2 linked regions of the Blastochloris viridis genome follow. The protein of the gene in region 1 interacts with the protein of each later gene in a pairwise test. Links are inferred from orthologs where the notes say so. Each region holds a gene or a part of one and is shown in the gene's direction. Other genes may lie near its edges.

The links. Proteins that work in one complex are often made in the same cells at the same time.
Region 2: the proteins of rlmB (region 1) and BVIR_RS05060 interact in binary tests that used the Escherichia coli proteins (3 or more experiments, as listed by UniProt). The link is inferred for Blastochloris viridis from one-to-one orthologs.

Annotation. Positions count from the first base shown.
Region 1 is NZ_CP012946.1:1,632,129-1,640,452, reverse strand. The notes cover bases 5,291-8,228. They hold rlmB (23S rRNA (guanosine(2251)-2'-O)-methyltransferase RlmB), read left to right. Parts: upstream 5,291-6,302; coding sequence 6,303-7,154; downstream 7,155-8,228. Other genes in these bases: BVIR_RS07265 (ISAs1 family transposase), read right to left, coding at 7,792-8,228; BVIR_RS07270 (hypothetical protein), read right to left, coding at 7,111-7,689; BVIR_RS07280 (NUDIX hydrolase), read right to left, coding at 5,643-6,086; BVIR_RS07285 (hypothetical protein), read left to right, coding at 5,291-5,623. Also shown: BVIR_RS07300 (invasion associated locus B family protein), read right to left, coding at 1-603; BVIR_RS07295 (extracellular solute-binding protein), read left to right, coding at 860-2,662; BVIR_RS07290 (AMP-binding protein), read left to right, coding at 2,678-4,162; more of BVIR_RS07285, read left to right, coding at 4,358-5,290; more of BVIR_RS07265, read right to left, coding at 8,229-8,324. UniProt on the Escherichia coli protein: Specifically methylates the ribose of guanosine 2251 in 23S rRNA.
Region 2 is NZ_CP012946.1:1,136,759-1,139,996, forward strand. Bases 1-2,827 are described here. They hold BVIR_RS05060 (NAD(P)H-hydrate dehydratase), read left to right. Parts: upstream 1-561; coding sequence 562-2,094; downstream 2,095-2,827. Other genes in these bases: BVIR_RS05055 (P-II family nitrogen regulator), read right to left, coding at 1-277; BVIR_RS05065 (multicopper oxidase family protein), read right to left, coding at 2,215-2,827. Also shown: more of BVIR_RS05065, read right to left, coding at 2,828-3,238. UniProt on the Escherichia coli protein: Bifunctional enzyme that catalyzes the epimerization of the S- and R-forms of NAD(P)HX and the dehydration of the S-form of NAD(P)HX at the expense of ADP, which is converted to AMP.

The DNA of each region.
Region 1 (8,324 bases):
AGCCTTGCCGAAACCGGTCAACGGCATGGTGAAGCTCACCGTGCGGTTGGCCTGGTTGAGCGTCTGAATTGTCAGCGCCTGACCGGCTTTCATCTTCTTGACGAAGTCGGCGTTGATCTCCATGTCGCCGTAGCAGGCGTTCGGGAAACACACTGCGTACTTGGCGTTGGCCGGCGGCTGCTGGTCGACGACCACGCGCAGGCCCGGCTGCAGCTGCATGCCCCAGGGGGTGGCGATGATGAAGGTCTTCTTCGGATCGCCTTCGATCTCGCGAATCGCCACCGACGCCAGGAACTGCCCGGTCTCGGCCCGGATCTCCTGGGTGATGAGGCAGATTTCCTTCTTGGCCTGCGGGTCGGTGTTGCAGAGCTTGGTCCAGGAGGTCGAGATCACCTGCGCCTGCTGCGGCGCCTGCTGACCCTGTTGCGGCGCCGGCTGGCCGGCCTGCGGCTGGGCCGGCTTGGGCTGGACCGGCTTGGGCTGGGCCGGCGCATTCTGGGCTGCGGCCTCGTGGGCGAAGGCGCCGAGCGCCAGCACCGCCGCGGCGACCGAAACGGCAAGGCGAGCACGCGAGCGCGAGATTGATCGAACCGGGAACGTCATACGGTACCCCCTCTTGCGCCTGTGCGATCACTCGAACCGCCGCGCGACATCTTAAGGTGGGTCCATCACGGCGAATTGAGGCGCGAGCGTGGCGCTGGTCGAGACCGGTGTACCGCCCTCACGGAATCTTGCCAAGCTGGCATCGCAAAACGGGAAAACCCGATCGGGCTTGATCGGAGGTCGCCGGTCGGAGATCTTCGGGCACTCGGCCCGGCTGCGCACCGTCGCAGACGTCCGATCTTCGAGCGGGGCATCCATGGTGCGACACGTCGTGGCAACCACCCTACTCGCGGCCAGCGTTCTCGCCGCGGTCGGTGCGGCGTTGCCGGCGCGGGCGATGCCGGCGCATGCCATCGCCATGCACGGCCAACCGGCGATGCCGCCGGAGATGGTAGAGCCAGCCTACGCCAATCCCCGCGCGCCCAAGGGCGGCCGGCTGGTGCAGGGCATGCTCGGCACCTTCGACAGTCTCAACCCGTTCATCGTCCTCGGCCTGTCGGCCACCGGCATCCGCGGCTACGTGGTGGAAAGCCTGCTCACGCGCGGGCTCGACGAGCCGTTCACGCTTTATGGCCTACTCGCCCAGTCGGTCGAAACCGACGACGAGCGCACCTTCGTCACCTTCAACCTCGACCCGCGCGCAACGTTTTCCGACGGCCGCCCGGTGACGCCGGAAGATGTGGTTTTTTCATTTCGGCTGTTGCGCGACAAGGGCCGGCCCAACCACCGTACCTATTACCGCAAGGTCAAAGCGGTTGCGATCACCGGCGCGCGCTCGGTGCGCTTCGACCTCACCGGCGCGGACGACCGCGAGCTGCCGCTGATTTTAGGCCTGATGCCGGTACTGCCGCGCCACGCCGTCGACCCCGACACCTTCGAGCGCACCAGCCTCGCCCCGCCGCTCGGCAGCGGCCCCTACCTCGTCACCGAGGTGCGGCCGGGCGAATCGCTCGTGCTGCGCCGCGACCCCGACTATTGGGGCCGGGATCTGGCCATCACCCGCGGCCTCAACAATTTCGACGAGGTGCGGTTCGACTATTACCGCGACGCCAACACCCATTTCGAGGCGTTCAAGCGCGGCCTCTACGACGTCAGGGTCGAGACCGATCCCGGCCGGTGGGCGAGCGGATACGATTTTCCCGCTGTCCGCGACGGCCATGTGGTGCGGGCGACCGTCGCCGACGGCCTGCCGAAGCCGGTGACCGGGCTGGTGTTTAACCTGCGCCGGCCGGTGTTCTCCGACCCTCGCGTGCGCGAGGCGCTGATCGAGCTGTTCGACTTCGAATGGCTCAACGCCAACTACTATTTCGGCGCCTACCGTCGCACCGGCAGCTTCTTCGAGGGCTCGGAGCTCTCGGCGCTGGGTCGCCCCGCCAGCGATGCCGAGCGGCAGCTGCTGGCGCCGTTCGCCGCAGCCATCCGCCCCGACGTCATGGACGGCAGCTACCGTCCGCCCGTCACCGACGGCTCCGGCCGCGACCGCGACCGCTTGCGGCACGCGCTGGAGACGCTCGCCGCCGCCGGCTACCGGCTCGACGGCGGCGTGCTGCGCGGTGCCGATGGCACCCCGTTCGCCTTCGAGATCCTGGTCGGCACCAAGGACCAGGAGCGGCTGGCGCTGGCCTATGCCCGCATGGTCCGCCGCGCCGGCATCTCAGCCGAGGTGCGGTTGGTCGACAACGTCCAGTACGATCGCCGCTTGCAGACCTACGACTACGACATGATGCCGTTCACCTGGACGCAGTCGCTGTCACCGGGCAACGAGCAGGCGTTCTACTTTGGCTCCACTGCGGCGGACGCGCTCGGCACCCGCAACTACATGGGCGCCAAGAACCCCGCCGTCGACGCCATGATCGAGGCGATGCTGGCGGCACGCGACCGCGCCAGCTTCGTGTCCGCAGTGCACGCACTCGATCGCTGCTTGATATCCGGCCTTTACATGATCCCGCTGTTTCACCTGCCGGAGCAGAGAATCGCGCGCTGGAAATATATCGGCTGGCCGGAGCACTCTTCTCTCAATGGACCCCTCCCCGAAAGCTGGTGGCGTGTGGCACCCTAGCGCAAGAGGTGCGAAGTGATTCTCGAACACGACGACAGCGATGGCTTTGCCGGTCGGGTAACTCTCGACCAGATATTCCGCCGGACCACCGAACAGCGGCCGGACGCGACCGCTCTGATCGAGCGGGTCGGCAACCAGCTCTGGCAACTGTCGTTCGCCAGCGTCGAGCGCGCCGTGTCGGTGCTCGCCAGCCGGCTCGCCGCACTCGGCCTGCCGCAGGATTCGGTGATCGCGCTGCAGGGGCCGGCCTCGGTCGGTCAGGTGGTGGCGCTGCTCGCCGCCAGCCGCGCCGGCCTGATTCCGATGTTCATCCCCGAACTCTGGCGCGAGGCGGACCTCACCCCTGCGATCGAAGGCAGCGGGGCGCGGGCAATGGTCTCGTTCGGCGATGCCGACGACACCGTCGACCTTCATTGCCGGGTCGCGGCCGGAGTATTTGCGGTGCGGTTCGTCTGCGCGCTACGCGACGACGCACCCGACGGCGTCATCGCACTCGGCAGCCTGGACGACCTCGTCACCGGCGAGATCGGCCGCATCCCGAGCTACCGCTCCGGCAATCCGGCCGACCACGTCGCGGTGCTGACCTGGGACGTCGGGCCCGACGGTCCCTATCTGGTGCCGCGCTCGCATCGGGCGTTGGTGGCGGGTGGTGTGCCGACGCTGCTCGCCGGCCGGCTCGACGAGTCGGCCGTGCTGCTGTCGACGGTGGCGCTGTCCAGCTTCGCCGGCCTGACCTGCAGCATGGTGGTCTGGCTGCTGGCCGGCGGCACGCTGGCGCTTGCCCGTCCGGCCTCGACCGCCGAACTGATCGAAACCGTGCCGCTGGTGAGCGGAACCCACCTCCTGCTGCCGTCCGACGTCGGCGGCTCGCTGTCGGCCGAGGGCCGGTTCAAGACCTGCCCCGACCTGCGGGTGGTGCTACTGCTCAATCGCGCGCCGGAACTGGTGCCGACGCCTTGGCTGACCGAGGACATCGGCGTGGTCGACATCACCGCCTGGGGCGAAGCGGCGCTGCTGGCGCGACGGCGCGACGGCGCCGAGCAGCGCGCCGTGGTGCCGACCCGGGCCGACGCCTCGGCCGGGCTCGATCCGGTTGCCGTCGCGATGGTCGGTCACCGGACCCTCCAAGGCACGCTCGCACTCGCCGGCGCGATGGTGCCGCACATGGCGTTCCCGGCATCCGCCGGTTCGGGCCTGCCGCTGGTGGCGGAAGGCGCCTACGACACCGGCTGGACCTGCCATGCCAATGCCGAGGGCGCCCTGGTCAGCGACGCGCCGCCCCGTGGCGTGGCGCGCATCGGCGGCTACCGGGTGTCGCTGCGCGACGCCGAGGCCAAGCTGTCCAAGCTGCTCGGCGCCCCGGTCGAGGTCGCGGCGCTGCCGCACCGCGTGCTCGGCCAGCGTGTCGTTGCCGCAACCGAGGGCGCGGTCGACCCCGCCGCCTCGGCCGCCCTTCCGCTGGTCGGCCTGTCGCCGGCGAAGGCCCGCCGCTCGGCCTGAGCGGGCCGGCGCGCCGACGTTTGGCGCAAACCTCTACGGTGTCTGACAATTAGCAGGCGGACCGCGCCCTGCCCGGCCTTGCGCCGGCGGAGTCGGCGCGTGCTGATCCCGTTCCGCGGGGCTCCGGCGTCATTGACGAGTTCTTTACGGCGCCGTGGTCCCCTGGGCGGACACCAAGGAATTGAAAGCTCCCACATGCAGCTTGATGGCCCGGTTGTGCTCGTGACGCGGGAGATCTCCGCACCGATCGTCGGTCACATGGTTGCGATGATCGAGAGCGAGGTCGTGCCGGTCGGCCACGCCGAGGCGCCCGCGGTGGTGCGCAGCATCGCGCCGGCGGCAGTGCTGGTTGTCGACAGCGGCGAGGACGAGGATGCCGCCGACGCTTTGACGGCGGCGATTCTCACCGCCGACCACTTCGTGCCGTTGATCCGGCGCTGGTCGCCGAATGATTCCGACCGCATCGCCACGCTGTGGCTCGACGCCGAGGCTGACGCCGGTGCGCTCTACGCCGCCCTGCAGCAGGCGTCGCGTACACGCACGCTGCTGCTCGAGACGCTGCGGCGACGCGTGGTCGCCACCGCGGCGGCACTGGGAGCGCCCGCCCTGCCGGACCCGTGGGCGCCTGCCCGCGATACCGCGGTGCTGGTGATCGACAATGGCGCGGTGCTGCCAGTGGTGGCGCCGATCTGCGCCGCACGCGGCATTTCGCTGGTCGGCGCGCCGTCGACCAGCCTGGCCGGGACCTATCTTGAGCTTCGCCACTTCGACGCGGTGGTGATCGGGCCGGCAATCGACACGGTGTCGGCCGAAACCTTCCTGTCCTGGCTGCGGGACGACCCGCGCCGACGCGACCTTCCCGCATTCTGGCTCGGCGCCGACCCGGCCTTCCGGCTGCGGATCGACCTGCCGAGCGAAATCCTGGCGCCGCACGATCCGCGCCTCGGCGGGGCGCTCTACGCCGCCGCCCGCCTCCACGCGCTGGAGCATCAACTGTCCGGGCTGATCCAGGACATGCATGCCGCCGGCCTCGCCGATCCCGACACCGGGCTGCTGTGGCCGGATGCCTTCCGCGCCGGTGTGATCCAGTCGATGGCGTGGGCTGAGTCCAACGGCCGCGACGTCGTCGCGCTCCGGCTCGCCGCCGAGCAGGGCCAGCCCCTACCGGCGGTGGTGCCGCGCATGGTGGCACGGCTGATGCGGCGCTCCGACCTGGTCACGCAGTACGATGACAGCGTGGTGCTGGTGGTGCTGGTTGGCAGCGACCGCGACACCGCCGCCCGCATCTCGGCGCGGCTGTCCGGCATCCTGACGCATACCGCCCTGGTTGCGACCGGCCGGGCCGGACCAGCGTTGTCGGTTCGCTGCGTTACCGCCAAGCCCGGCGAATCGGCCGAGGCGTTTCTCGCCCGGCTCGGCGGCGCGTCCGCCGCCCCTGCCAAACTGGCCGAAGCCGGCTGATCGCGCGGCGCGGCCGAGGTTACGCCGCATCCTCCCAGTTCGGTTTGATTTGGCGCAGCAGCGCGCTCAGGCCCGGCTCCTCGATCAGGTCTGCCGCCGCGTCGAGGTCGACCCAGCGCAGTTGGCGCTGTCCCTTTTCGAGCCAAGTATCGAACTGGTCCTCGACGTCGAACCGGAACACCCTCACGTTGACCAGCTCGAAGCCGCTGTCGAGTCGCTTCCACGCCTCATAGCAGCCGAGCGGCTTTTTCTGCACGTAGCCGAACAGGCCGGCCTCCTCGCGCGCCTCCTGGGCCGCAGCGATATAGTCCGGCACACCCTTTATCGGCCAGCCTTTGGGAACGATCCAGCGCTGGGTTTCGCGGGATGTCACCAGCAGCACTTTCCAGCGGCCGTCGGCCCCTTGCCGAACCGGTAGCGCCGCCACCTGCGACCGCGGAACCAAGCGATTCTGCTTTGCCATTATGACAACCTGCACCTTTTCAATAGCGTTGTCGTTGGCCAAACCGCCGGACGACCTTCGAGCGCAACACCATCGGACACCAACGCGACGACGCCATGTCCGGCTTGCCCCCGTTCTGCCGCCGTGAGAAGACGAAGCATGTCCCGTACACCACATAATGCGCCGAGGCCCGGCGGCGAGCCGCCGGCTGAGCTTGGCAGCGACATCGATCCGTCCATCGGCGATTGGACTTCGCCCCCGCGCCCGGCCAAAGCGGGCCGTCGCCCCGGCAAGCCGGCGCCGCGCGGCGGCCGCGGTGGACCGCGCCGCCACGACGAGGTCGTCATTCTCTATGGCTGGCACCCGGTGGCGGAAGCCCTGCGCAATCCGGGCCGCCGCATCCGCCGGCTGCTCGCCACCGAAAACGGCGCCAAGCGGCTCGCCGACGCCGGGCTCGACGCCGTCAATCCGGAAATCGTGCGGCCGGCGGTAATCGACCGCCTGGTCAGTGCCGATGCCGTCCACCAGGGGCTCTATGCCGAATGCGCCCCGCTCGATGCACCTGAACTCGACGACATCCCCGCGGACGGCGTGGTGCTGGTGCTCGATCAGGTGACCGACCCCCACAATGTCGGCGCCATCGTCCGTTCGGCCGCGGCGTTCGCGGCGCGCGCCATCGTCACCACCAACCGCCACTCGCCTGAAGCCACCGGCGTGCTCGCCAAGGCCGCTTCCGGCGGGCTCGAGCATACCCCGGTGGTCAGCGTGCAGAACCTCGCCCGCGCGCTGGAGGCATTGCGCGACCGGGGCTTCACGCTGGTCGGGCTGGACGGCCAGGGCGAGGCCGATCTGGGCGATCTTGCCCTCACCGCCCCGGTGGCCCTGGTGCTCGGCGCCGAAGGCAAAGGCTTGCGGCAGAAGACCCGCGAGATCTGCGACCGGCTCGCCCGCATCGACCTGCCAGGCCGAATCGACAGCCTCAACGTCTCGAACGCCGCCGCGCTCGCGCTCTATGTCGCAACGCGTGCCATCCGGCAGACCGCCGTCAGCGCCGTGGCCGAGGCCACGGCCCGTCCTCCGGCGCGATGATCACGTCCGGCCCGTCGTAGCTGGGGGTCGGCTGCACCGCGTCCGGCATGGTCGGCGTCGACCACGAGCGGAAATAGGGCTCCGCCGGTGTCGGCGTCGGCGCCGGCTTGCGCTTGGGATGGTCGCCCGGCTCGACGCCGCCAGGGTAGAAATGCACCCAGGTCGGCTCGACCCACCTCTGGTCGAGCCGCATGCGCTCAACGGTGCGCGAGCCGCCCGGCAGCGAGGGCGGGGTGTCCTTGCGCACGATGTCGTCGCCCGAACCGGGCATGCCCGGCCAGGCCATGCCGCGCCGCGCATAGTGCATCTCGAAATGGCGCCGCATCGGCTCGGGCATGCCGATCGGCCGAGGCACCGGCATCAGGATCGGTCCGTCGAGCACGCGCGGACTGCCGTGGCCTGGGCGATAGAGCCCCCAATCCTGCTCGATGATCGGGCCGCCGGGGCCAAGCTGAACCGGCGTCCAGTCGGCCGACGCCGGCCCGGCGGACGCCGGCAGCAGCGCTGCCAGGGCAAAAGCGAGCAACGCGCGCATGTGGCCTCCTGCCGACCGAACCTGAACCGCCCCATGTTTCACCCATGATGATGAACAGGGCGTTGACGACTGCGCTGATCCGCACAGGGCACCGAATCCGGGTTAACGCGTCCTGTGTCCGAGGACTTGAGCACAGTATTCGGGGTCCCAACCGGCGCGCTTTCGCCTGAGCCTGAGGCTTTTCTTGTCGGTGACGGCGCGCAGGAGATTGAAGGCGAAGTGGCGGACGACAGCCATGTTCCTGGCGCCGTGTCCCGTGCGCAGGCGGGACTGGTCGTCGCCGAAGGTGACGTCGAGGACCCAGTGCAGGCTGTTCTCGATCGCCCAGTGGCTTCGCACGGCCTCGGCGGCAGCGGTTGCCGAGAGCGCGGCCGAGGAGACGTAGTATCGGGTCTCGAAACGGCAGCGGTCGGCGAGCTCGGCGCGCGATGCGACGCGCACGATGGTGGCGACGTCGGGCAGCCGCAATTCGCCGGGAAAGCGCCGGTCCCCCTTCAGCCAATCGACCTCGCGGGCAACCGTGACGGTGCGGCTCTCGATGCGGCCATGGCCCTTGTCGAGGTCGGTGACGCTCTCGGTCTCGGCCGCGGGCGTCTCGGCGAAGAAGCTCTCGATCTCGGCCCGCAGGGTCGGCT
Region 2 (3,238 bases), 500 kb from region 1 along the record:
CAAAGATCTTGCCGTCGCCAATCCGACCGGTCTGCGCCGCCCGCCGAATGGCATCGATGGCCTTTTCGACCATGTCATCTGACAAGACCACTTCAATCTTCACCTTCGGCAGAAAATCCACCACATATTCAGCGCCACGGTACAGTTCGGTATGTCCCTTCTGGCGTCCAAAGCCTTTCGCTTCGGTGACGGTGATGCCCTGGAGGCCAACCTCCTGCAACGCCTCCTTCACCTCATCGAGCTTGAACGGCTTGATGATGGCTTCGATCTTCTTCATCGCTCGCGTCTCCCTGGCCGGTCGGCCCCCGCTCCGGCCGAGCCGACAGCGCGTTAGCAGATCCCGTGCCAAATGAGCTAGTTAAGATAACGCTGAAGGAACAAAGCTTTGCTGATCGCGGTTAAAATCGCTTGGCCTATTGTTCCGCGAAGTGTGCCCAGCAAAAAGGCCGGGCGCCTACGAAATAGGCCGCTCCATCGCTTCCGGTCAATCTCGGACTCCGCCGTGAGCCTGTTGTTTGTGCAGCATGCCGATCTCGCGGGCGATCACTGGGGCGTGCCAGCATGCTGATCGAGCTTCTCTCCGTCGCCGAGATGGCCGAGGCCGACCGCCGCACCATTGCCGCCGGCACCCCGGGCCTCACCTTGATGGATCGCGCCGGGGTGGCGGTAGCGGACGCCGCCGCCCGCCGCTTCCCGCTGGCGACGCCGGGGCTGGTGGTGTGCGGGCCGGGCAACAATGGCGGCGATGGCTTCGTCGCCGCCCGCCTGCTGGCGCAGCGGGGCTACCCGATGCGGCTGATCCTGCTCGGGCCGCGCGAGCGCCTCACCGGCGATGCGGCGGAGTCCGCCGCGCGGTTCCGCGGCGAGATCGAGCCGCCGGAGGTGTTCGACGGCGTCCGCGCCGGCTTCATCGTCGATGCGCTGTTCGGCGCCGGGCTCGACCGCCCGATCGAAGGCGCCGCCGCTGACCTGATCGCCCGCATCAACGGCGCCGGCGTGCCGGTGGTGGCGGTCGACCTGCCGTCCGGCATCAATGGCGATACCGGCCAGGTGATGGGGGTCGCAGTGCGCGCGGTGGAGACGGTGACGTTTTGCCGGCGCAAGCCCGGCCACCTGTTGCTGCCGGGGCGGATACAGTGCGGCAGGGTGCGGGTCGCCGATATCGGTATCACGGATGAAACGGTTACCGCAGTTGGCCCGAGCCTTTACGCCAACGGTCCTGCGCTGTGGGGCGACCGGTTCTTCGTCCCGACCCTCATCGACCACAAGTACGTCCGCGGCCATGCCGTGCTGGTGTCGGGGCCGCGTGGGCGCACCGGCGCCATCCGCATGGCGGCGCGCGCCGCGCTCAGGGCCGGCGCCGGGCTGGTGACGGTGGCGAGCCCGCTCGACGCGCTCGACGAGAACGCCGGCGTCCTCACCGCGGTGATGGTGCGGCCGGTGGCCGGGGCGGCGGCGCTGTCCGACCTGATCGCCGACGAGCGCTTCCGCGCGGTCGGGCTTGGCCCGGCGCTCGGCACCGGGCCGGAGGCGGCGGCTTTGGTCGACGCCGCGCTGGCGTCCGGCCGTGCCGTGGTGCTGGACGCCGATGCGCTGACGCTGTTTTCCGGCCGGGCCGGCGACCTCGCCCACCGCATCAAAGCCCAGCCCGCGCGGCTGGTGGTGATCACCCCGCACGAGGGCGAGTTCGCCCGGCTGTTCCTTGGCGATCCGCTGAAGCATGGGCCCAAGCTCGACCGTGCCCGGCGGGCGGCGGCCCGGCTCGGCGCCGTCGTCGTGCTGAAGGGCGGCGACAGCGTCATCGCCGCGCCGGACGGCCGCGCCGCCATCACCGAGAACGCGCCGCCGTGGCTCGCCACCGCCGGCTCCGGCGACGTCCTGGCCGGCATCGCCACCGCCATGCTGTGCCAGGGCATGCCGGCGTTCGAGGCGGCGTGCGCGGCGACCTGGCTGCACGGCGAAAGCGGCCGCGAGGCCGGTCCCGGCCTGATCGCCGAGGACCTGCCGGAGGCGCTGCCGCGGGTGACGCGGGCGCTTTATGAGCAGCTCGACGTCGACCTCCTGACGGGGTGGCGGACGCCGCCGGGGGAGTAGCCGGCGAGGCATGATGCCCGGTCGTTCCGCCAGGCGGCGGCAGTCGCTGCGCATCCCGCCCCGCCCGAGGATGACGGGGCGAGGTTCCCGATCTCATTTTGACGGCCGCGCAGTCCCGCCTCACGTCACCTCGAACCACGTCGCCATGCTGGTGGCCTGTTGATCAAGCATGCGGCACTCGAGCAGCCACTTGCCCGGATTGTCGGCAACGAACGCGATCCGGGCGGTGCGGTCGTCGCCGACCAGCAGGGTGTCGTGCCACCACGGCTTCCAGCCGTCGTCGAGGCTGTCGAGCAGGCGGACATGGTGGCCGTGGATATGAACGACGTGCGGCCGGCGCGTCCGGTTGACCAGCGCCAGCACCACGGTGCGGCCGCGCGGTACGCTGAACAGCGGCGGCCCGACTTCGCCGGACTGAGCCGACAAGGCCCACGCCGGCGGCCTGGCGACCGTCGTCTTCGGCGGCTCCTTGTCCTTTGCAGCGGAATCCTTTGCAGCAGTCGGGGGGCGCTCGCGGGTTGGCTCCTTCGCCGGCGCGAGCGCGGACTCCTGGCCGCCGCCGTCCATCACCAGTTCGGCGCGGAGGGCGCCCGTCAGCTCGATGGTGCGGGGCAGGGGATTGGCCGGCAGCTCCGCGACCTTGCCGAGCGGATCGGGTCGCCGCGGCGGGCCGGGATCGATGACGAAGCGCGCCAGCACCGCGTCGGTGCCGTAGCCGCGCAGCCGGATGGCCGGCGGCGAGGCATCGGTCGCGGCGGCCGGCATGTCCACCATCACGTCGACCCGGGCGCCGGGCGGCAGGGCAAGGGTCGGCCGGCCGAGCTCGAACACCTCGGCGGGCTGGCCGTCGACTGCGACCACCACGGGCTTGAGGCCGCCCTCGAACGTCAGCGCCGCGATGCGCGCCGTGGTGGCGTTGATCAGGCGCAGGCGGACGCGGTCGCTCGCCTTCACGGCAACGTCCTGGCCGGGCTGGCCGTTCAGGGTGGCGAGCGATCCGACCCGGCCGGCGGTGCCGGGCTCGGCGACCGTGGAGTCGAGGGCGCCGGCCGCGGTGATGAGCCAGTCCTGCAGCAGAAGAACGAGGTCGTGGTCGGCCGCCGGCGCCGTGTCCTCCTCGACGATCAGCGCGCCGGCGAGGCCG